4 regions of the Kitasatospora sp. NPDC127111 genome follow, and region 2 is predicted to be linked to each of the others. Evidence: riboswitches for the same ligand, from Rfam matches in the RefSeq annotation. Region 2 holds a riboswitch; each other region holds the start of a gene.
The links. A riboswitch is a leader RNA that binds a small molecule or an ion and turns the genes downstream of it on or off. The one in region 2 is predicted to bind S-adenosylmethionine.
Positions count from the first base shown of each region.

Region 1: linked by a shared signal. The riboswitch ahead of ACFVHB_RS15485 (AAA family ATPase) and the one ahead of ACFVHB_RS31470 (aminotransferase class V-fold PLP-dependent enzyme) in region 2 are both predicted to bind S-adenosylmethionine.
Region 3: linked by a shared signal. The riboswitch ahead of thrC (threonine synthase) and the one ahead of ACFVHB_RS31470 (aminotransferase class V-fold PLP-dependent enzyme) in region 2 are both predicted to bind S-adenosylmethionine.
Region 4: linked by a shared signal. The riboswitch ahead of ACFVHB_RS27260 (IclR family transcriptional regulator) and the one ahead of ACFVHB_RS31470 (aminotransferase class V-fold PLP-dependent enzyme) in region 2 are both predicted to bind S-adenosylmethionine.

Region 1 is NZ_JBHXTG010000020.1:84,672-90,266, forward strand. It holds gene ACFVHB_RS15475 (glycosyltransferase) at 1-489, shown strand, start outside; gene ACFVHB_RS15480 (DUF4383 domain-containing protein) at 678-1,211, shown strand; SAM riboswitch class IV at 1,365-1,477, shown strand; gene ACFVHB_RS15485 (AAA family ATPase) at 1,730-4,693, shown strand; gene ACFVHB_RS15490 (SDR family NAD(P)-dependent oxidoreductase) at 4,766-5,595, shown strand, end outside.
Region 2 is NZ_JBHXTG010000069.1:15,926-21,520, reverse strand. It holds gene ACFVHB_RS31485 (heme-copper oxidase subunit III) at 75-695, opposite strand; gene ACFVHB_RS31480 (hypothetical protein) at 1,093-1,518, shown strand; gene trpD (anthranilate phosphoribosyltransferase) at 1,665-2,741, shown strand; SAM riboswitch class IV at 2,873-2,990, shown strand; gene ACFVHB_RS31470 (aminotransferase class V-fold PLP-dependent enzyme) at 3,043-4,425, shown strand; gene ACFVHB_RS31465 (Lrp/AsnC ligand binding domain-containing protein) at 4,429-4,710, opposite strand; gene ACFVHB_RS31460 (rhomboid family intramembrane serine protease) at 4,750-5,532, opposite strand.
Region 3 is NZ_JBHXTG010000139.1:3,633-9,227, forward strand. It holds gene otsB (trehalose-phosphatase) at 69-920, shown strand; gene ACFVHB_RS39385 (trehalose-6-phosphate synthase) at 931-2,409, opposite strand; gene ACFVHB_RS39390 (glucosyl-3-phosphoglycerate synthase) at 2,448-3,491, opposite strand; SAM riboswitch class I at 3,764-3,897, shown strand; gene thrC (threonine synthase) at 3,915-5,195, shown strand; gene ACFVHB_RS39400 (ubiquitin-like small modifier protein 1) at 5,262-5,540, shown strand.
Region 4 is NZ_JBHXTG010000053.1:1,028-6,622, reverse strand. It holds gene ACFVHB_RS27270 (flavin reductase family protein) at 1-104, shown strand, start outside; gene ACFVHB_RS27265 (GNAT family N-acetyltransferase) at 251-925, shown strand; gene ACFVHB_RS27260 (IclR family transcriptional regulator) at 1,042-1,755, opposite strand; SAM riboswitch class I at 1,955-2,097, opposite strand; gene ACFVHB_RS27255 (AAA domain-containing protein) at 2,422-5,595, shown strand, end outside.

The DNA of each region.
Region 1 (5,595 bases), on a different contig from region 2:
GTCCTGCGGACGGTCACCCGGGCGGCGCTCGAGTGCACCGCGGCGTCGGTGATCGTCGCCGCCGGCGACCGGGCCGACGAGCTCGCCCGCGATCCGTGGCTGGCGGCGGCGTCGCCGGAACGCCTGTGCGTCGCCGAGTCCGTGCCCCAGCAGGCGCTCCTGGCGCACGCCGCCGTGATGGTCCACCACGGCGGCAACAACTCCTTCACGGAGTGCCTGACGGCAGGCGTTCCGGCGCTCGTCCTGCCCTTCTCCAGCGACCAGTTCGCCATCGCCCACGATCTCGAACGCGCCGGTCTCGGCCTCTCGCGCGACCCGAACACCCTCGACGCCGAGACCGCCGGCGCCGCCCTCCGGGCCCTGCTGGCCACCGGCGGGCACGGCACCGGCGCCCAGCGGGCCGAGGTCCTGGCCGCCGGCCCGCACCGGGCGGCCGACCAGCTGGTCCGCGTCATGCGAGGCGTTCCCCGGGCGCCCGCACCGTCGTAGCCCCGCCCCCGGGCGGCCCACGGGTGCGCCTCGTCTCACCTCGCCTCGTCGCACCTCGCCTCGTCGCACCGACGCGACACGCCAAACGGTGCGTGATCGCTGCAAGTGTCGAACGGTTCCGTGGCCGGTGAACGTGGGAATCCGGAGGCACCGGCCTCCGGATACCGGATACGCGAAGGAGAACTGTCATGGACTTCCGCGACGAGCTTCCCGTCGACCACCGACTCGCGCGGGTCTACCGGGCCGGCGCGGGCCTGTGCGGCGTCGCCCTGCTGGTCTTCGGCTGCCTCGGTCTGTCCGACGGCCTGGCGTTCTTCAGCACCACCGGAGAGCGCGTGGCGGGCCTGTCGAGCAACGGCCTGCTCAGCCTGATCTCGATCGCCACCGCCGGGGTCCTGATCACCGGAGCCGTGATCGGCGGCAACACCGCCTCGACGACCAACATCGCGGTGGGCGGCCTGTTCGTGCTGAGCGGGTTCGTCAACCTCGCCCTGCTCGACTCCGGCGTCAACGTCCTGGCCTTCAGGATCCCCAACGTCGTCTTCAGCTTCGTCATGGGCCTGATCATCGCCACGTTCGGCATGTACGGTCGCGTCAGCGCCAAGTTGCCGCTCGACAACCCGTACTGGCGCCACCGGCACCCCGGATCGGTGCCCCCCGGAGTGGCGCGACAGCTCGCCTCCCCGCCCGGGCGAACAGGCGTCGCCGGCCCCGCGCGCTGACCCGCGGGGTAAGGGGACGCCGGCCCTGAAGACGCCTCACCGACCTCCCGCGCCCGGCGACCGGGCGGGCCGCAGGGCTGTGCCGGGCCGCCTGATTGACGGGGCGCCAGAGGGCGATTGACGGGATCTGTCGGATCTTCGTAGACTCGATTCGGCGAAGAATGTCAGCCCCCAGGCCCCGGCCGGCTGACTGGCAACCCCCACACTGCGGTGGGGTGCCCCGGGGATAAGCCTGGTGGCATGGCGTCATGCCGCAAGCGCGGTGACGGGCCCGGTCGGGCCGGGACGGAGAAGTTCGTGGTGCGGTGGGCGGTCGGGCGACGGGTCGTGGGCCTCCGGCTCGTGGCCAGGCTCGACGTCGACCTGCGGCGGCGGGCCAGCGCGCTCTGTCGCTGACGGCGACGGATCGGCGGGCGAGAGGTGTCCCGCGCGGTCCGTCCAGGTCGTCAAGCCTCGACCCCGCGTGACAGAGGAGCGCCCAGCGGCCGCCCTTTCGCGCGCCTGCTTCAGGAGTATCGATGTCTGCTGGCTCCCCGAGACCCCCGCGTGATCTTCCCGGTTCGCTGCCCGCCGGCCGGGAAGCGGAGTACCGCCGCCTGCGCGAGGCGCTGGACCGGTGTGCGGACGGCCTCGGAAGCGTGATCGCGCTGCACGGGTCGGTGGGCAGTGGCCGGAGCGAACTGCTGTACACGTTCACGGACGTGGCGGCGGAGCGGGGCGTCACGGTGCTGATGGGCACCGGTTCGCCGCTGGAACGGGAGTTCCCGCTGGGCCTGGCCCGGCAACTGCTGCAGAGCGCCCCGGTCGAGCCGCACGAGGCGGCCGCGGCGGAGGCCCTGCTGTCCCAGGGCGCGATCGAGGGCACGCGGCCGCGGTCGGCCGTCGCGGAGGGGGCGCACGGGCGGCTGGGCCAGCCGACCTTGGAGGGCCTGTTCCGGCTGGTCCGGTCCCTCGCGGAGCGGAAGCCCGTCCTGATCGCGGTGGACGACCGCCAGGACGCCGATCCCCAGTCGCTGGAGTTCCTGCTGTACCTGGTCCGGCGCACCCGCAATCTCGGCGTGCTGACCGTGCTCAGCTCGCGCGAGACCATGACGCCGCCGAACCCGTTCTTCGAGGTCGAGTTGGCGCGCCAGCCCCATCACCGGCAGATCAGGCTGGACGTGCTCTCGCCGGAGCTGGTCGCCGAGCTGTGCCGTGAACGCTTCGGCAGCTCCGCCGCGGCCGGCCTGGCGGCGAAGGCGTTCGACCTGACGGGCGGCAACCCGCTGCTCGTCCACAGCCTGCTGGACGACCAGGAGCGGGCCGGTGCGCCCGAGGAGCCGGTGGTCGGCGAGGGCTACCGGCGGGGGCTGATGCACTGCCTGCACCGCATCGACCCGCTGGCGCTGCGGTACGCGCGCGGGGTGGCGGTGCTCGGGCCCTACGCGACCCCGGCCCTGCTGGCCGAGCTGCTGCTCCTGCCGACGGACTCGCTGCCCCGTGCGCTGTACCTGCTGCACGCCGCCGGGCTGTTCCGCGACGGCGGGTTCCGCCATCCGACGGCCGCCGGCGACCTGCTCGCGGCCATGACACCGGCCGACCTCGCGGGCCTCCACCGGCGGGCGGGCGGGCTGCTGGACGCTGCGGGCGCGGAGGCACGCGAAGTGGCCGGCCACGTGCGGGCGGCCGAGGGATACCTGCGGACGTCGGGGTTGCCGGCGTCCGCGCAGGCCGGCCGGCCCGCGGGTGACACTCCCGGGCGGGTCGACGGCGTTCACGTCGGGGGGCGGAGCGGTTCGGACTTCGCCGACGGCCCGGACTTCGCCGACGGCCCGGAACGGCTTGACGGCCTGGAACGGTTCGACGACAGGGACCGAGCCGACGGCTCGGACCGGCTCGACGGCCCGGACCGATTCGGTCGGCGCGGCGGTCCGGTGGACCACGGCGGCGCGGAGCGGGTGCTCGACCCGGTGCCGCCCGAGGGGAGGGGCACACCGGCGCCGGAACCCGGCGGAGCGGGAGCCCCGGGAGCGGGTGGCCGCGCCCTCGGCGGCGAGCCGGTCGGCGGGGCGGCGATCCGGTGCGTTCCCTCGCTGCCCGGGACGGTGGTGGACGCGGCGAGCGCGGTGCGCCACGAGCTGAAGGAGATCCGGCACCTGTTCTGGCACGGTCGCCCGGACCAGGGGTTGGTGGCGCTGGAGCGGTTCGAGTCCCGTCCGGAGAACGCGGGGTCGGCGGACGGACTGCGGGCCTGGCTGGCGTACTGGTACCCGTCACTGCTGCCCGGGCCGACCGGGGAGGGCCCGGCGGGCAGGGCCGAGGGCATGCGGCTGCTGGCCTCCCTGCTGACCGGGGCCGTCACACCGGGCGAGGCCGCGGTGCAGGCGGAACTGATCCTGCGGGAGGGCCGCCCGGGCGGCAGCGGCGGCACCGAGTCGCTGACCGCGGCCCTGACGGTGCTGCTGTACACGGACCGGGCGGACCGGGCGGTGCGCTGGTGCGGTCCGCTCGCCGAGCGCACCGGCGCGCGCTGCGGCTCCACCTGGCAGGCCCTGGTGTCCGCGCTCCGCGCGGAGGCGTCGCTGCGGCAGGGCGATCTGCGGGCGGCGGACGCGGCGGCCCGGAGCGCCTTCGCGCGGGTCTCCCCGGACGCCTGGGGCGTCGCGGTGGGCCTGCCGCTGTCCACCATGGTGGCCGCCCGGACCGCGCTCGGCCTGCCGGCGGACGCGGCCCGGTTCCTCGCGATCGGAGTCCCGGAGGGCATGGAGCGGACCCCGGCGGGCCTGCACCACCGGTACGCGCGCGGCGGGCACCTGCTGGCCGTCGGCCGCGCGGAGGAGGCGCTCGCGGCCTACCGGGCGTGCGGGGACACGATGGCGCGCTGGGGCCTGGACCGTCTGCCGGCGATCGCTCCGTGGCGGCTCGGTGCGGCCCGGGCACAGCTCGCGCTGGGCCGGCGCCGGGCAGCGGCGGAACTGGCGGACGAGCAACTCGCCCGGGCGGGCTCGTCGGGCCACGCGCGGATCCGCGGGCAGGCGCTCCGGATCCGGGCGGCCGCCGGTGACCACGCGGAACGCACCGCGCTCCTGGAGCGCTCCGTCGACCTGCTGGAGGAAGCCGGTGCCGAGGGCGACCTGGCGGGCGCGCTGGCCGACCTGAGCGAGTCCCACCGTACGGACGGCGACCCCGACCGCGCCCGGCAGGCGGACCGGCGGCTGCGGCGCACCCCGGCCCTGTCACTGGTCCCGGACGGGGACGCCGCTCCGACGGGCCTCTCGGACGCCGAGCGCCGGGTCGCCGAACTCGCCGCCCGCGGCCTGTCCAACCGGGAGATCGCCCGGAAGCTGTACGTCACGGTGAGCACCGTGGAGCAGCACCTCACCCGGGTGTACCGCAAGCTCGGGGTGCGGCGCCGGGCCGACCTGGCGGCGGTGGTCCGGCGCGGCGACGGCCCCGACCGGGACCTCGAACTGGCGGCTAGGGGTTCGACAGGGGTTGCCTAGGGGGGCGCCGGACGGAGCGTCACGGAACGCTGAGGGGCAAGGAACCGACCTCCCCTCAGGAGTGAACTCACCATGGCGCGCCTGGAAGCCCACGACCCGTCCGTGCTCGACACCGGCTCACCGGAGGCGGTGGCCGTGGTCGGCGCCGCCTGCCGGCTGCCCGGTGCGGCGGACCCCGAGGCGTTCTGGCGGCTGCTCGACTCGGGCGGCAGCGCGGTCGGCGTGTTCCCGCCGGAGCGGTTCGCTGACGGCGAGCGGCCCCGGGCCGGCGGGTACGTGGACCAGGTCGACCGGTTCGACCCGGAGTTCTTCGGGATCTCCCCGGCCGAGGCCGCCGCCGCCGACCCGCAGCAGCGGCTGGTGCTCGAACTGGCGTGGGAGGCGCTGGAGGACGCCGGGATCGTGCCGGGCGCGCTGGCGGGCAGCCGGACCGGCGTCTTCGTCGGCGCGATCGGCGGCGACTACGCGGCGCTGACCGCCCGGACCGGCGAGATCTCCCGGCACACCCTGACCGGCCTGAACCGGGGGATCATCGCCAACCGGGTCTCCTACGCGCTGGACCTGCGCGGCCCCAGTCTCACCGTGGACACCGCGCAGTCCTCGTCGCTGGTGGCCGTCCACCTGGCGGTCGAGAGCCTGCGCGGTGGAGAGACGGAGTACGCGCTGGCGGCCGGGGTGAACCTCAACCTCGCCCCCGACTCCACCCTGACCGTGGACCGGTTCGGCGCGCTCTCGCCGGACGACCGCTGCTTCACCTTCGACGCCCGGGCCAACGGCTACGCCCGCGGTGAGGGCGGCGTGCTGCTGGTGCTCAAGCCGCTGGCGCGGGCCCTGGCCGACGGCGACCGGGTGTACGCGGTGCTGCTCGGCAGCGCGGTGAACAACGACGGCGCCACCGACGG
Region 2 (5,595 bases):
CGGCACCGGACGAAGCGGCCCGTCGCCGGTGAGGGCGGGGCCGCGCGCCGGTGGCCAGCGACCTGATCAGCTGGTTACTTGATCAGGTAGATGGTCGCGAACAGGCCGATCCACACGACATCGACGAAGTGCCAGTAGTACGACACCACGATGGCGGCGGTGGCCTGCTCGTGCGTGAAGCGCTTGGCTGCGTACGTCCGTCCCAGGACCAGCAGGAAGGCGATCAGACCACCCGTCACGTGCAGACCGTGGAAGCCGGTGGTGAGGTAGAACACCGTGCCGTACGGGTCGGAGGACAGCGAGAGGCCGTCCTTCTTGACCAGCTCGGTGTACTCGAAGATCTGGCCGCCGATGAAGATCGCGCCCATCACGAAGGTGATGACGAACCACGAGCGGAGCTTCTTCACGTCCCCGCGCTCGGCGGCGAAGACGCCGAGCTGGCAGGTGAGGGAGGAGAGCACCAGGATCGTGGTGTTGACCGAGGAGAAGGGCACGTTGAGGGCGTGCGCCTTCTCGCTCCAGAACTCGGCTCCCTTGACGGAGCGGAGCGTGAAGTACATCGCGAAGAGGGCCGCGAAGAACATCAACTCGGAACTGAGCCAGACGATCGTTCCGACGCTGACCATGTTCGGCCGGTTGACCGATCCGTGCGCGTGCCCGGTTTCTACTGCTGTTGCTGTCGCCACGACGGACATTATGTCGGTCCCTTATTCCGTCTTCACGCCGGGGGGTCTCCCTCGGAGTGTCCGGTGCGTGCGGTATGCCCCGGTGGCAGTCGACGGGGCGTCCGGACGGGGGCTGAGCAGCGGCGTGTCCCTTTTCTGACGGTTCTTCGAAGGCCCCTTCGACCCCCTTGCCCAGCGTGTCGCTGCACCCCCGCGGAGCCCGCGGGGGGTAAGGGGAGCGCCCGCACTGTCGGCCGTACGGGTGGACTGCGGCGCCGGGGGTGACGGCGCGTCCTCCGGGCGGGTGAGCCGTGGGCGCGGCGGCTTGAGAAGGATCGCGCGGGAGGGGCTCGGCGGTCGGTGATCGGGAGTAGCATCCCGGTTGAGGCGAACGTGGTCCGGATCACACTTTGAGGGAGCAGGGCCCATGGCGTACACGACCGACGAGACGCTGACCGTTCTCGTCTACAGCCACGACCGCAACACCCGCGAGCAGGTGCTGACGGCGCTCGGCCGCCGGCCCGCGGAGGATCTGCCGGAGCTGTCCTACCTGGAGTGCGCCACGACTCCCGCGGTGCTGAAGGCGCTGGAGAAGGGGGGAGTGGACCTCTGCGTGCTGGACGGCGAGGCGGTGCCGGCCGGCGGGCTGGGGCTGGCGCGCCAGCTGAAGGACGAGATCTACGGCTGCCCGCCGGTGCTGGTGCTGATCGGCCGGCCGCAGGACTCCTGGCTGGCCGCCTGGAGCCGGGCCGACGCGGCGATCTCCCAGCCGGTGGACCCGGTGGCGCTGGCCGAGGCCGCCGCCGTCCTGCTCCGCGCCCGGGTGGCGAAGCGGACGCCGGTCGTCCGCTAGCGGCCGGTGGAACAGGCCTTTTCCGGCGGGCCGTCTCAGTGGAAGAGAAGAAGGGTCGCGGCGGGACGGTGGCGTCCCGCCGCTCGATAGGCTGACTCCGACCCTACGGACGTCCCTTCGGGGAACCACAAGAGCTGGAGTCGGCCATGGTGAACGTGAACCCTGCGAACGGCGGCAAGGACCCCGTGCAGGTGGTCCGCACCTGGCCGGACATCCTGTCGGCGCTGCTGCGGGGCGAGGACCTCGACCAGGGCGCCACCTCGTGGGCGATGGACCGGATCATGAGCGGCGAGGCCTCCCCCGCCCAGGTGGCCGGCTTCATGGTGGCGCTGCGGGCCAAGGGCGAGACCGTCGACGAGGTGGCCGGCCTGGTCGACGCGATGTACGCGCACGCCGAGCCGCTCTCCGTCCCCGGCCCGGCGGTGGACATCGTCGGCACCGGCGGCGACCGGGCCAAGACCGTCAACATCTCCACCATGTCCGCGATCGTCGCCGCGGCCGCGGGCGCCAAGGTGGTCAAGCACGGCAACCGGGCCGCCTCCTCGGCGAGCGGCTCCTCGGACGTGCTGGAGAAGCTCGGCATCGCCCTCGACCTCTCCGCCCGGCGGGTCGCCGAGGTGGCCGAGGAGGTCGGGCTCACCTTCTGCTCCGCCGCGAAGTTCCACCCGTCGATGCGGCACGCCGCCACCGCCCGGCGCGACCTCGGGGTGCCGACCGCGTTCAACATCCTGGGACCGCTGACCAACCCGGCGCGGGTGACCGCGCACGCGATCGGCTGCTTCGACACCCGGCTGGCCGGGCTGATCGCCGGCGTGCTGGCCCGGCGCGGTGCCACGGCGCTGGTCTTCCGGGGCGACGACGGCCTCGACGAGCTGACCATCACCACCACCTCGCGGGTCTGGATCGTCTCCGGCGGAGAGGTCACCGAGACCGCCTTCGACCCGCGTGAGGTCGGCATCGAACCGGTCGGCATCGAGGCGCTGCGCGGAGCCGACCCGGCGTACAACGCGGAGGTCGCCCGCCGGCTGCTGGCCGGGGAGCGCGGGCCGGTGCGCGACGCCGTCCTGCTGAACACCGCGGCCGGACTGGTGGCCCTGGACCTCACCGCCGCGCCGCTCGCCGAGCAGCTGGCGGCGGGCATGGAGCGGGCCGCGGCGGCCATCGACTCGGGCGCCGCGCTGGACGTCCTGAAGCGCTGGTCGGAGGCCACCGCCAAGGCGTGAAGCGGGAGTTGCGGTCCCGCGGGGAAGCCGCCCCGCGGGACCCTCCCGTCCCGGAGGCGGGGGGCGAGTAGCTGTCCGGATGGCGGAACGGCGTTTGACCACTCGCCGGACGCGACCTAGAGTCCTGCCCAGGTCATGAGTGACAGCGTCAAGCCCCAGCTTGCTGTCCGGCAACCCTCCGTCCGTGGCGGGGTGCCCTGGGTGAGGACCGGGTCCCGCGGCAATCCGTCCGCGTGACAAGCGCGGACGCCGGCTGACACGCACTCCCGGGGTCCTTGACCCGTACCAGGAGTGCATCCCGATGTCCCTCTCCACCGAAATCTGCGCCCCGCTCGCCGTCCTCGGCCACGACGTCGAGGTCCCGCTCGCCAGCGGTGCGAAGGTCGGCTACGCGGCGCTCGACTACGCCGCCAGCTCCCCGGCACTCCAGCGGGTCTGGGACGACGTCGCCGCCTACGCCCCCTACTACGGCAGCGTGCACCGCGGCGCCGGCTACCTCTCCCAGCTCTCCACCGACCTGTTCGAGCAGAGCCGCCGCACCGTCGCCGAGTTCCTCGACCTGCGCGAGGGTGACCAGGTGGTCTTCACCCGGGCCACGACGGACTCGCTCAACCTGCTGGCCCGCGCCGTCCCGGCGGGCACCCGGGTGTTCGCCTTCGAGACCGAGCACCACGCCTCGCTGCTGCCCTGGGCCCACGCCGGCCTGGACGTCACCTACCTGCGGGCCCCGCGCTCGCGGGCCGCGGCGGTCGCCGCCCTGGACGCCGCGCTGACCGGGGCGCCCGAGGGCCCCAAGCTGCTCTGCGTCACCGGCGCCTCCAACGTCACCGGCGAGCTCTGGCCGGTCGCCGAGCTCGCCGCGACCGCCCACCGGCACGGCGCCCGGGTGGTGCTGGACGCCGCGCAGCTCGCCCCGCACCACCGGGTCTCGGTGCGCGACCTGGACGTGGACTGGATCGCCTTCTCCGGGCACAAGATCTACGCGCCGTTCGGCGCCGGGGTGCTGGCGGGCCGCGCCGACTGGCTGGACGCGGCCGAGCCGTACCTGGCCGGCGGCGGCGCCACCCGTACGGTGGCCCGGGAGACCGACGGCTCGGTGGCCGTGCGGTGGCACACCGGTCCGGCCCGGCACGAGGCCGGCTCGCCCAACGTGATCGGTGCCTACGCCATCGCCTCGGCCTGCCGGGCGCTGACCGAGGCGGGCTGGGACGCGCTGGAGGCCCGCGAGCAGCAGCTGGTCGCCCGGCTGAAGGCCGGCCTGGCGGAGGTCCCGCAGGTGAAGGTGCTGAACCTGTTCGGCGCCGACTCGGCCCGCGTGGGCGTGCTCTCCTTCGTCGTCCAGGGCTGGAACAGCTCGCACTTCTCGGCCGCGCTCTCCGCCGAGTACGGCATCGGCGTGCGCGACGGGCTGTTCTGCGCGCACCCGCTGGTGCGCGCGCTGCTGAACGACGACGCGCCGGCGGTCGATTCGACGTGCGGTGCCCCGGATCCCTCGCTCCCGGGCGAGCGGAGCCTCAACGCGATCCGGGTCAGCTTCGGCGCCGGCACCCCGGACGAGCACATCGACCGCTTCCTGGCCGCCGTCCGCGAGCTGGTCACGGACGGCGCGGCCTGGAACTACCGCAACGAGGGCGGCCGTTGCGTCCCCACCGGGCAGATCGACAGGGGCCGCCGAGAGGGCTGAGCGCTACTCGTCGAGGCCGAGCGCGAAGGCGGCCTCCAGGTCGTGCTGGGAGTAGGTGCGGAAGGCGATCTGGGTCTCGGTGTGGGCCACGCCCGGGACCTTGTTCAGCCGGCCGGGGATCACCTCGGCCAGGTCGTCGTGCCGGCGCACCCGCACCATCGCCACCAGGTCGTAACCACCGGTGACCGAGTAGACCTCGCTGACGCCCTCGATGGCGGCGATCGCCTCGGCGATCTCCGGGATGCGGTCGACGCTGGTCTTGATCAGGACGATGGCGGTGATCACTGTGGGCTCCTTTGTGAGGTGCCGCCAGGGTAGCGGGCGTCAGCCCCGCCGGCGCGGGGGGCGGGTGGCCAGGGTGCAGCCGTACAGGAAGCCCGCCGAGAAGCCGATCACGTGCACCAGGTAGGCCACCCCGGCCCCGGCGGAGTGCACCGACCACCACTGCAGGGCGAACCAGAGCCCGAGCACCAGCCAGGCCGGGAACCGCAGCGGCAGGAAGAACAGCAGCGGGACGAGCGTGGTCACCCGGGCCCGCGGGTGGAAGCGCAGGTAGGCGCCGAGGACGGCCGAGATCGCGCCCGAGGCACCGATCAGCACCCGGGTCGAGTCCGGCGAGTGCGCCTCGGCCAGCGCGAAGCCGTAGGTGGCCAGCGAGCCGGCGGCCAGGTAGAAGAGGGCGAACCTGGCCCGGCCGAGCCGTTCCTCGACGGTGGGGCCGAAGACGTGGAGGAAGAGCAGGTTGCCCAGCAGGTGCAGCCAGCCGGCGTGCAGGAAGAGGGAGCTGAGCACCGACAGGGCCGGGTGCTTGCCCGGCGTCGCCGCCGCCGGGCAGCCGGGTACCGGGTCGGGGGCCTCGGCGAGCTGTTCGGCGGTCAGCGGGTGCCCGGCCAGCAGCTCCGCCGGTACGGCGCCCCAGCGCTGCTCGTACCGCTGCTCCGCGCAGACCCGGTCGTGGCCGCGGCCGTACAGCGGATTGAGTCCGGCGGCCGGGCCGAGCAGGAAGACCACGGTGTTGAGCGCGATCAGCGCGTAGCTGACGGCCGGGACGGGCACGGCCGGGCGGCCGCCCCGCGCACCGGTGTGGTCGAGGACCGGGATCGCCATGGGGCCAAGCATCCCTCCGCCCGGCCCGGGTGACACCGGGCTTACGGCAGGTGGGCTAGGGAG
Region 3 (5,595 bases), on a different contig from region 2:
CGCCGGGCGGGGGCGTGCGGTGGCGGGGCGGGTGCGTCGGCGGGCGGTGGCTGGGTATGGGTCCCGGCATGGGTCTTGAGGACACGGTGCAGCTGAGGACGGAAGCCGGGCGCACGGGGCTGGAGGCGCTCCTCGCCTCGCCGCGCGAGGCGGTGGTGGCGCTGGACTTCGACGGGACGCTGGCGCCGATCGTGGCGGACCCGAGCCGGGCGCGGGCGCACCCCGGGGTGGCGGGGGCGCTGCGGGCGCTGGCCCCCCGGGTGGGGTCGGTCGTGGTGGTGACCGGCCGGCCGGCCGGGCTGGCCGTCGAGTACGGCGGGTTCGAGGGGATCGACGGCCTGGTGGTGCTGGGCCACTACGGCGCCGAACGCTGGGAGGCCGGGGTGCTCACGGCACCGCCGGTGCACCCGGGCGTGGCCGCCGCGCGGGCCGACCTGGACGGAGTGCTGGCCGCGGCCGGGGCGCCGGCGGGGACGTGGGTGGAGGACAAGGGGCGGTCGCTGGCGGTGCACACCCGGCGGACGGAGGCACCGGAGCAGGCCCTGGAGCTGCTGCGTGCGCCGGTGGCGGCGCTGGCCGCGGAGCACGGGCTGGTGGTGGAGCCCGGCCGGCTTGTGCTGGAGCTGCGGCCGCCGGGGGTGGACAAGGGGGCGGCGCTGCGCTCCTTCCTGGGGGAGCGGGACGCCCGGACGGTGCTGTACGCGGGTGACGACCTGGGGGACGTGGCGGCCTTCGCGGCGGTGGAGGAGCTGCGCGGGGACGGTCTGGCCGGGCTGCTGGTGTGCAGCGGCGCGGTGGGCGACGCGCCGGTGAAGGAGCTCGCCGACCGGGCCGACCTGGTGGTCGAGGGCCCGGCCGGCGTGGCGGCGCTGCTGGAGCGGCTGGCGGCGGAGCTCGGCCGGTCCGCCGGGGCCCCGTGAGCCCGCGGCCTCAGCCGAGGTCGTCGAGCGCGTCGAGCTGGTCGAGGAACCACTGCTGGGGCGGGAGCGCGGTCGCCGCGGCGGCGAGCCGCTTGGTCCGCTCGGCGCGCTCGTCGGCCGGCATGCCGAGCGCGGTGTGCAGGGCCTCGGCGGTGGCGATCACGTCGTAGGGGTTGACCGTCAGCGCGTCGTCGGCGAGTTCGGCGTGCGCGCCGGCCTCGCGGGAGAGCACGAGGGCGCAGCCGCGGTCGGACACCACGGGCACCTCCTTGGCGACCAGGTTCATGCCGTCGCGGATCGGGTTGACCAGGGCGACGTCGGCCAGCCGGTAGGCGGCCAGCGAGCGCGGGAAGTCGTCGTTGACGTGCAGGATCAGCGGCTGCCAGGCGGGGGTGGCGAACTCGGCGTTGATCTCGTCGGCGAGCCGCCGGACCTGGGCGGTGTAGTCGCGGTACTCGGCCAGGTCGGTCCGGGACGGGTAGGCGAAGGCGATGTGCACCACCCGGTCCCGCCACTCGGGCCGGGTGCGCAGCAGGTGCCGGTAGGCCTGGAAGCCGCGGACGATGTTCTTGCTCAGCTCGGTGCGGTCGACCCGGACGACGGTGCGCCGGTCGCCGACGGCCGCGCGGAGCGCGGCGAGGCGTTCCTCGACGTCCGGGCGGTGGGCCCGCTCGCGCAGGAAGTCGGCGTCGGCGCCGAGCGCGTGGACGCCGAGGCGCGTGGTGCGGCCGGCGTGCGTGACGGTGAGCGCGGCGCGGTCGACGGTGGCGCCGAGGAGCCGCTCGCAGCAGTCGGCGAACGCCAGGGCCCAGCGGCGGGTGAGGAAGCCGGCCCGGTCGGCGCCGAGGATGCCGGTGAGGACGGCCTCGGCGACGTCGTCGGGCAGCAGCCGGAAGTACTCGGGCGGCGCCCAGGGGGTGTGCGAGAAGTGGCCGATCCGCAGGTCGGGCCGGGCGGCGCGGAGCAGGGCCGGGGTCAGCGAGAGGTGGTAGTCCTGGACCAGGACGGCGGCGCCGCGGGCTGCCTCGGCGGCGAGCGCCTCGGCGAACGCGGTGTTGTAGGCGGTGTAGGCCTGCCATTCGGCGCGGAAGCCGGCGTCGAAGGCGGGTGCGGTCGGGGTGTCGTAGAGCAGGTGGTGGACGAACCAGAGGGTCGAGTTGGCCACGCCGTTGTAGGCGCGGGCGAAGGTCTCGGGATCTATGTCCAGCATCCGGACGGCCTGCCCGCCGACGTCGTGGCCGGCCCGGTCGAGCCGCCCGTCGGGTGCCTCCCGGGCGGCTCTGCGGTCGGCGTCGCCGAGGGCCGCGCAGACCCAGACGGCGTCCGGGTCGTCGATGGCGGAGAGCCCGGAGACCAGGCCTCCTCCGCCCCGGCGGAGGGTCAGCGTGCCGTCGTCCGCCGTGCCGAACGACACCGGTCCCCGGTTGGAGGCCACCAGGACGGGGGCGGTGCCGGTCTGACTCGAACGCTCGGTCGTGAGATCGCCCATGAGTGGGATGTTGCCGTGGGTCCGCGGCCGCAAACCCCTCAGCGGGGGAGGTGCCGGGTCACGTACTCGGGGACGGTGTGCATCGGGGGCCGTTCCAGGGCGGTGATCCCGTAGGTGCGGGGGGTGAAGATGGGGGTTCCGCCGCCCGGGGGCTGGGGGAGGGCGCGCGGGTCGCGGGTGAACTGGGTGAGCAGCGGGCGCACCAGGTCGGCGGACGCCTTGAGCCGGTGGGTGCGGTCGAGCCGTTCGAGGGCGGTGCGGTAGATGGTGGCGGCCATCCGGCCGAGCGCCTGGCTGTCCTGGTGCCGGTGGTGGCGGACCCCGACGTCCACCTGGGCGAGGGCGTCCAGTCCGGCCGTCTCCAGGGCGTCGACCAGCAGGCCCAGCTCCACGCCGTAGCCGGTGGGGAACGGGAGGCGTTCGAGCAGGGAGCGGCGGGCCGCGTACTCGCCGCCGAGCGGCTGGACGAAACCGGCGAGTTCCGGCCAGTGCAGGTTGAGCAGCGGGCGGGCGACCAGTTCGGTGACCCGGCCGCCGCCCGCGGGCACGACCGCCCCGTCCGTCTCCAGCGGTCGGTCGTACATGGCCTTGACCAGCTGGATGTCCGGTTCGGTGAGCAGCGGGCCGACGATGCCGGAGACGAAGGCGGGGTCGAACTCGCGCAGGTCGGCGTCGACGAAGCAGACGATCTCGCCGCTGGTGACCAGCAGCGAGCGCCAGAGCACCTCGCCCTTGCCGGGGGCGGCGGGCAGCCGGGGCAGGATGTCGTCGCGGTGGACCACCCGGGCGCCGGCCGCGGCGGCCGCCGCGGCGGTGTCGTCCGCGGAGCCGGAGTCGACCACGACGAGTTCGTCGACCAGCGGCAGGCGTTCCATCAGCTCGCGGCGGATGGTGCGGACGATGTCGCCGACGGTGGCCTCCTCGTCCAGGGCGGGCAGGACGACGCTGACGGTGCCCGCGCGGCCGGCGGCCCGCTTGGCGTCCAGCAGGGTGCGCACCGGCCGGTCGGCCGCGCTCCACGAGCGGCGGCGCAGCCAGGACGCCGCCTGCGGGAGGAGCTCGGGTGTCGGGTCGGCGGGCACGGGTCTCTCCTCGGCGGGTTCGGGCGGCGGGTTCGGGCTCGGGCTCGGGTCCGGGTGGGGGCCGGGCTCGGATCGGGGTGCGGGCGGCGGGTTCGAGGTCGGGTTCGGGGCGGGTTCGGGGCCGGACGGCGGCGGGCCGGGGACGGGTGGGACGCGCCATCTCGCGTGGCGGACGGTCCCGTTCACGGTTGACGCCTTCGGATACAGTCTTCGTACAGCGGTCGGACCTTCGCACGCCGGGGTCACCGCTGAGCATGACCACAACTTCACAGAGCTCATCCAGAGGGACTGAGGGAACGGCCCGTTGACGTCCCGGCAACCTTCTCGCGCGGCTGTCGTCCAGGCCCCGGCGGGACAGGTGCCAATTCCGGCCCGTGGCGCGACCGCGCCACGGGGAAGATGAGGAGAGAGGCCTCCGCCATCATGGCTTTCGACACCGTCGCACCCGCAACCGTTGACCTCGGCCCCGCCGCCGCCCTGTCCTGTCGCGAGTGCGGTACCCGTTTCCCGCTCGGTCCGAGCTTCGCCTGCCTGGAGTGCTTCGGGCCGCTGGAGATCGCGTACGACTTCGGCAGCGAGGCCGCGGAGGAGCTGCGCAAGCGGATCGAGTCCGGTCCGGCCTCGATCTGGCGCTACGCGCCGCTGCTGCCGGTGCCGGCGGACGTCGCCTCGAAGCCCAACCTGAACCCCGGCTGGACCCCGCTGGTGAAGGCGGACAACCTGGGCCGCGAGCTCGGGTTCACCGCCCAGCTGCACGTCAAGGACGACTCGGGCAACCCGACGCACTCGTTCAAGGACCGCGTGGTGGCCTGCGCGATCGAGGCGGCGCGGGCGTTCGGCTTCACCACGCTGTCCTGCTCCTCGACCGGCAACCTGGCCGGCGCGGTGGGCGCGGCCGCCGCCCGGGCCGGTTTCAAGTCCTGCGTGTTCATCCCGCACGACCTGGAGCAGGGCAAGGTCGTGATGGCCGGTGTCTACGGCGGTGAGCTGGTCGGCATCGAGGGCAACTACGACGACGTGAACCGCTTCTGCTCGGAGCTGATCGGCGACCCGGCCGGCGAGGGCTGGGGCTTCGTCAACGTCAACCTCCGCCCGTACTACGGCGAGGGTTCCAAGACGCTGGCGTACGAGATCTGCGAGCAGTTGGGCTGGCGCCTGCCGGAGCAGATCGTGATCCCGATCGCCTCGGGCTCGCAGCTGACGAAGATCGACAAGGGGCTGCAGGAGCTGATCAAGCTCGGTCTGGTCGAGGACCGGCCGTACCGGATCTTCGGCGCCCAGGCCGCGGGCTGCTCGCCGGTGTCGGCGGCGTTCAAGGCCGGCCATGACGTGATCCGGCCGGTCAAGCCGGACACCATCGCCAAGTCGCTGGCGATCGGCAACCCGGCCGACGGCCCGTACGTGCTGGACATCGCCCGCCGCACCGGCGGCGCCGTCGAGGACGTGACCGACGCCGAGGTGGTGGCCGCGATCAAGCTGCTGGCCCGCACCGAGGGCGTCTTCGCCGAGACCGCGGGCGGGGTGACCGTCGGCGTGCTGAAGAAGCTGGTCGAGACCGGTCAGCTGGACCCGGCCAAGGAGACCGTCGCGATCAACACCGGTGACGGCCTGAAGACCCTGGACGCGGTCTCCGACGCCGGGATGACCGCGGTCATCCGCCCGACGCTGGCCTCGTTCCGCGACGCCGGCCTCGCCTCCGCCTGACCCCCGCCACCGCTCGCCGCCACCCACCCGCGGCCACCCGCCGCCCCGCCGCAAGGAGAAGCCCCCATGAGCGCCAACGTCCGCATCCCGACCATCCTGCGCACCTACACCGGCGGCGCCGCCGAGGTGGCCGCCGAGGGCGCCACCCTGGGTGACGTCATCGCCGACCTGGAGCGCAACCACGCCGGGATCTCCGCCCGCATCCTCGACGACACCGGCAAGCTGCGCCGTTTCGTCAACGTCTACGTGAACGACGACGACGTGCGCTTCGCGGAGGGCCTGGCGACCGAGATCAAGGACGGCGCGAGCGTCTCGATCATTCCGGCGGTGGCCGGCGGCTGCTGAGCCGCGCACCACCTGGCAAATCCCTCCCGCCGAGGCACCGGCCGCCCGCGGGCAC
Region 4 (5,595 bases), on a different contig from region 2:
CCGGCCTGCTGCTGGCGCCGGTGGCCGTCAGTGCCCCGCCCACCGGCGCGTCGGTGCTGTCCTACCGGGACGTCTCCGACATCGAGGCAGGCCACCCCGCCTGATTCCCGCCCGGGCCGGGTACACCCGCACGGCGCCGCCCCCGCGCCCTTTCACGTTCCCCCGCTTTCGGTCAAGAACTCCCAGGCGCAGGCTTATTGCTTATATGATGCAGCTGCATTCCATAAGCAAAAAGGGGGAGCTGGGGCCGATGACGGGATCACCGGGGGCGCCGGGCATCGAGTCGTCCCGCGACGACTCCGTCGCCGGCCACGGCGCGCGTCGTACCACCGCCGTCGACGTGCGCCGGGTGGACCGGACCGCGCTGCTCGGCCGGGCCGCCGACGTCCGCGACGTGTACGCGCAGGCCTTCGGCCGACCGCCGTGGAACGAACCCGCCCACCTGGCCGACGAGTTCCTGGACCGACTGGGCCGGGACGCCGACCGACCGGGGTTCACCGCGGCCGCCGCCCGCCGCGCCGACGGTCGTCTCGTCGGATTCGCCACCGCCTGGACCACGCCGGAGCCCTTCCCCTCCGAAGGCTCCTACCGCCACGCCACCGAGGGCCTCGGCGAGCGCGGCACCCGCGACCTGCTGGGCGGTGCCCTGAAGATCGACGAACTGGCGGTCCACCCCGACCACGCCGGCCAGGGCCTGGGAACGGCCCTGCTGAACGCGGTGAGCGCGGCAGCGCCCCGCGGCCGGCTCTGGCTGTTCACCACGGCCGCCGCCGGCGGGCCGCTCGACTTCTACCTGCGGCACGGCTGGCGCCCGGTCACCCGCCCGGCACCGCACCCCGACGGCGTGGTCGTCCTGCTCGGCCCCCGCCACCCCGGAGCCCCGGCGGCCGCCCTCCCCGAGGCGGCACGCGCAGCCCCGCGCTAGCGTCCACTGCCTCATCGTCAAGGGTGGTGTCGTCCACAAGAACGAGCTCGACTGACCCGCCCGCCGCCGGCGCCCCCGGCGGCGGCGCGGCGGCGTCAGGAAGCGCCGCGGGCCGTTCAGGAGTGGCGGAGGGCTTCGGTGAGGCGGTGTCCCGCCTCGACGACGACCTGGGAGACGTGCGCGCCGGGGTGGCGCGAGAGGCGTTCGACCGGACCGGAGACGGAGACCGCGGCCACCACCCGGTTGGACGGGCCGCGGACGGGCGCGGACACGGAGACCACCCCCGGCTCGCGTTCACCGACGGACTGCGCCCAGCCGCGGCGCCGTACGCCGCTCAGGGCGGTGGCGGTGAAACGGGCGCCCTGGAGACCGCGGTGGAGGCGCTCGGGCTCCTCCCAGGCGAGCAGGATCTGGGCGGCGGAGCCGGCCTTCATGGGGAGGGTGACGCCGACGGGGACGGTGTCGCGAAGTCCGGAGAGCCGCTCGGCGGCGGCCACGCAGATGCGGACCTCGCCCTGGCGGCGGTAGAGCTGCGCGCTCTCCCCGGTGACGTCCCGCAGGTGGGTGAGGACCGAACCGGCGGCGGCCAGCAGCCGGTCCTCGCCGGCGGCCGCCGAGAGCTCGGCGAGCCGGGGGCCGAGCACGAACCGGCCCTGCAGGTCCCGGCTGACCAGGCGGTGGTGTTCCAGCGCGACCGCGAGCCGGTGGGCGGTGGGCCGCGCCAAGCCGGTGGCGGCGACGAGTCCGGCCAGGGTGGTCGGCCCGGCCTCCAGGGTGCCGAGGATCGAGGTGGCCTTGTCGAGCACGCCGACGCCGCTCGTGATGTCCATGGATGGGTACTCCAGTCTCGAAATCCCGTGAGCGGCGGGGGGGTCCGCCCAGGGGGGGCTCCCGCGCGGGGAGCGGGGGCGGTCAGCGAGGACGGGCCGGAGAAGTCGGCCGATTGCCTGCGCCGGGCACGAGACGGGTACGCGGAAGGGCCGGGGCGGGAAGCGCCCGGGCGAAGGACAGCACAGAGAGCACCGTGTCTCCTCATCTTTCCCGCGCCACGTTGGCGACAGGCCGGAGTTGGCACTGATCCCGGGCGGCACGGCGCGTACTTCGCACGCCGGGTCGACCGGGGAGTTGCCGGGGCTTCGTAGGGCCGGTCCCTCCACCCCTCTGGATGATTCGCGAGGAACCATACAAGATTCCCCGGCCGCCCCGCCAAACCTCCCCGCCTTCACGCCCGGGTGCTTCGTGCCCTCCGTGCCGGCGCACCGCCCGTCGGCTCCACCGGGCCGTGGCTGCCGTGCTGCCGGGCAGCTCCGGGAGGAGGAGGCCACTCCGCCTCCGATATGCCGACAGGCCAGGGTCCCTGACGCCTCGACAGGGCGGTGATCAGCCCACTCGGCCCGGGGGCCGGCGTCCGGTAGATTCTGCGGGCAGCTGATCGGCACACGAAGCGGCCGCGTGCCGCGCATTCGACACGGGGGCAATGAGTGCGGAACGGACACGTGCGGGACCGTCACCGGGAGGCCGTGCTGGAGTGCTGGCGGGCGATCGAGCTGTTCAGCCCTCCGGGCATCCCCTCGCTGCCGCGCCGGCGCCGTGCCGCGCGCTCCGGGCCCGCGGACGAGTACGTCGTGGACCTGGACCCACAACCGGGCCAGGAGCGCCTGCCGTTGCCGTGGCATCCGGACCACCCGGCGACGGCGAAGCGCCGGGCTCCCTACGGCAAGATGTGGCGCCACGAGGTGTACGGCGGCGTCTTCGACCTGGAGCTGCTGCGCCAGGCGATGATCACGGTGCTGCCCGAGGGGACCGACCCCGACCCCGGGGTGCCGCAGGCGGAGCTGGTGCTGTCGGGGCAGAGCGCCATGTTCGCCCTGGTCCTGGACGATGAGGGCCGGCCGGTGGAGGACACGTCGGTGATCTCCGCGTGCGGGTGGGCAACCGGTCGGCTCTTCGATCCCGGGCCGTCCGTGCCGGGGTGGCTGGACGGCTTCGAGGACCTGAACGACGCGTTCGGCAACGCGATCGACAAGCTGACCGCCGTCCGCATCCCCTACTCCCCCGGCTCGGGACCGGTGCCCGGGCAGCCGTCCCACCCGCAAGCTGCGGCGGATCCCGCGTCCGCGTCCCGGGCCTCCGCCTGGCGGCAGCTGCTGGCCGAGATCCTGGGCGGCGCGGCCGTGGGCGCGGTGGGGGCGCTGTTCGGCGAGGTCGCCGGCGCCGCATGGCAGGGCGCCGCGGAACCGCTCGTACGGCGCGCCGCCGACTGGGCCGCTGCCCGCCGTCCCGCCGCGGAGCACGCAGAGGACCCGGATGAGCCGGACGGCCCGGAGGACGGCCGCCCGGCCGGCTCCGGGCACGCCGCCGCGCCTGCGACCCCGGACGCGGGTCCGCCCGACGGGGCGGACGATGCGGGTCCGCGGGCAGTGGGTCTCGCCGACCTGGTCGCGCTGACCGCACAGATCGCGGACCTGTGCGGGGTCGAGGCGCACCTGAGGCCGCGGGTGATCCGCGTGCGCAGCCGGCTGGTCCACCGTCCGCGTGACCCGCGGGCGAAGGCCACCGTCGCCGCGCCGTTCCTGAACAGCCTTCTTCCACCCGACCTGGCCCGGGTGCGGGCGGCGGCCGGCGAAGGGCTCGGGCCGGCGCTGGACGCCTACCTGACCGAGCGGGACTCGGTCGACGTGGGGGCACGCACCGACGTGCGGCAGGCGCGCGAGGCCGTCCTGGCCGGGGTGGCCCCGGCTCTGGTGCCGGCCGGCCGGTGGCCCTCACCCGCGCGCTTCCCGCTCGCGCTGAGCCAGCAGTTCGCGGTGGACCGCATGCTCGCCGACCGCACCGGCACCGAGGGCGGGATGTTCTCGGTGAACGGTCCGCCGGGCACGGGCAAGACCACGATGCTGCGCGACCTGGTGGCCGCCCTGGTGGTCGAACGGGCGGCCGTCATGGCCTCCTTCGACCGGCCGGGGCAGGCGTTCACCGGCCGCGCGTGGCAGGGCCTCGACCGGCAGGGCAGGCACCGGCGCTACGTCGTCCGGCTGGACCCGCGGCTGACCGGGTTCGAGATCGTGGTCACCTCCTCCAACAACGGCGCGGTGGAGAACATCACCGCCGAACTGCCGGGCCTGGACGCACTCGGCGAGCACTGGCAGGGCGGCCCGGACCACTTCTCCGATCTCGCCTCCGCCCTGCTCGGCGGGGCGCCGGCCTGGGGCCTGGTGGCGGCCGTACTCGGCAACAAGGCCAACCGCCGGGAGTTCAGCGAGCGGTTCTGGTGGGGCCGCCTGCCGGAGCGGGAGACCGACGCCCGCACCGCCGCCGGGCTGCCGCCGCTGCGCGGCATGAAGTCGATCCTCGGCGACTGGGTGCCACCGAACCCGCCGGGGCCCCGCGGACGCCGCCCGGCCGCTGGTGCCGGCACCGTCCCGGCCGCCGCTCCCGCCCGGCCCGTGCCGTCGTGGCGCGAGGCCGTCGCCGCGTTCCGCACCGCCGAGGCCGAGGTGGAGCGCCTGCGCGCGCAACGCACCCGCCTGGCCGCCGCGCTGGAGGCCGTCGAGTCCCCGCAGGCCGCCCTGCGGATCACCGATCTGGAGGCCGCGATCGAGCGGGCCGACGCACGGGTGGGCGCGTCCGCGGCCCGCCTCGATGCGGCCGACGCTGCCGTCGCCGCCGCCCGTGCTGCCACCGCGACGGCCGAGGCCGGCCACCGGGCGGCCGGCGAGCGGGTTCCCGCGGCCCGTCAGGAGCTGGCGACCGCCCGCGCACGACTGTCCGGTGCGCGCGAACGGGCCGCGCACCACCGCGAGTACGTGGACGCACTGACCGCCCGCTACGACGCGCCCCCGGCCGTCGAACGCGGTGTGCGCGGCGGGCTGCGCCGGCTGCTGCAGAGCACCGCCGACCGGCAGGCCGCCGAGCAGCACCGCGAACGCACCCAGGCCGAGATCATGCACCTGCTCGTCCAGCAACGCCGCGCCCTCGACGACGCCGTGGAGCAGGTCGCCACCGCCGTCCACTCCGAGGCCCTGGCCACCGACCGCCACGCCGACGCCGGCAGCGCGGTCGCCGACGCCGCCGACGCACTCGCCATCGCCCGGACCCGCGAACAGGCCGCCCTCGCCCGGCAGAACGCGGCCGCCGCCGACCTCTCGGGCGCCCGCACCGCCGCCGCGGCGGCCCGGCGCGACCTCGACACCGCCATCGCCGACCTCGACGCCCGCCACCGCCGGCTGCGGGAGGCCGCGACTACGCTGCCCTCGCTGCCGCTCGGCTGGCTCCACGTCGACGAGCGCGACCAGGAACTCGGCTCGCCCTGGTCCGACGAGGCCTGGGCGACCGCCCGCAGTGACCTCTTCCTGCGCGCCCTCGACCTGCACCGCGCCCTCGTCGCCGGAGCCGCCAAGAAGGTCCACGGAAACCTCCAGGTCCTCATGGAGCTGATGACGAACACCAACGGGCCGATCCCCGACGAGGAGGTCGAGCGCGCCTGGCAGACCCTCTTCCTCCTGGTCCCGGTCGTCTCCACCACCTTCTCCTCCATCGGCAGCATGTTCGCCCGCCTCGGCCGGGGCAGCATCGGCTGGGTCCTCGTCGACGAAGCCGGCCAGGCCACCCCGCAGGCCGCCGTCGGCGCCCTGTGGCGCGCCCGCCGCGCCGTGCTCGTCGGCGACCCCCTC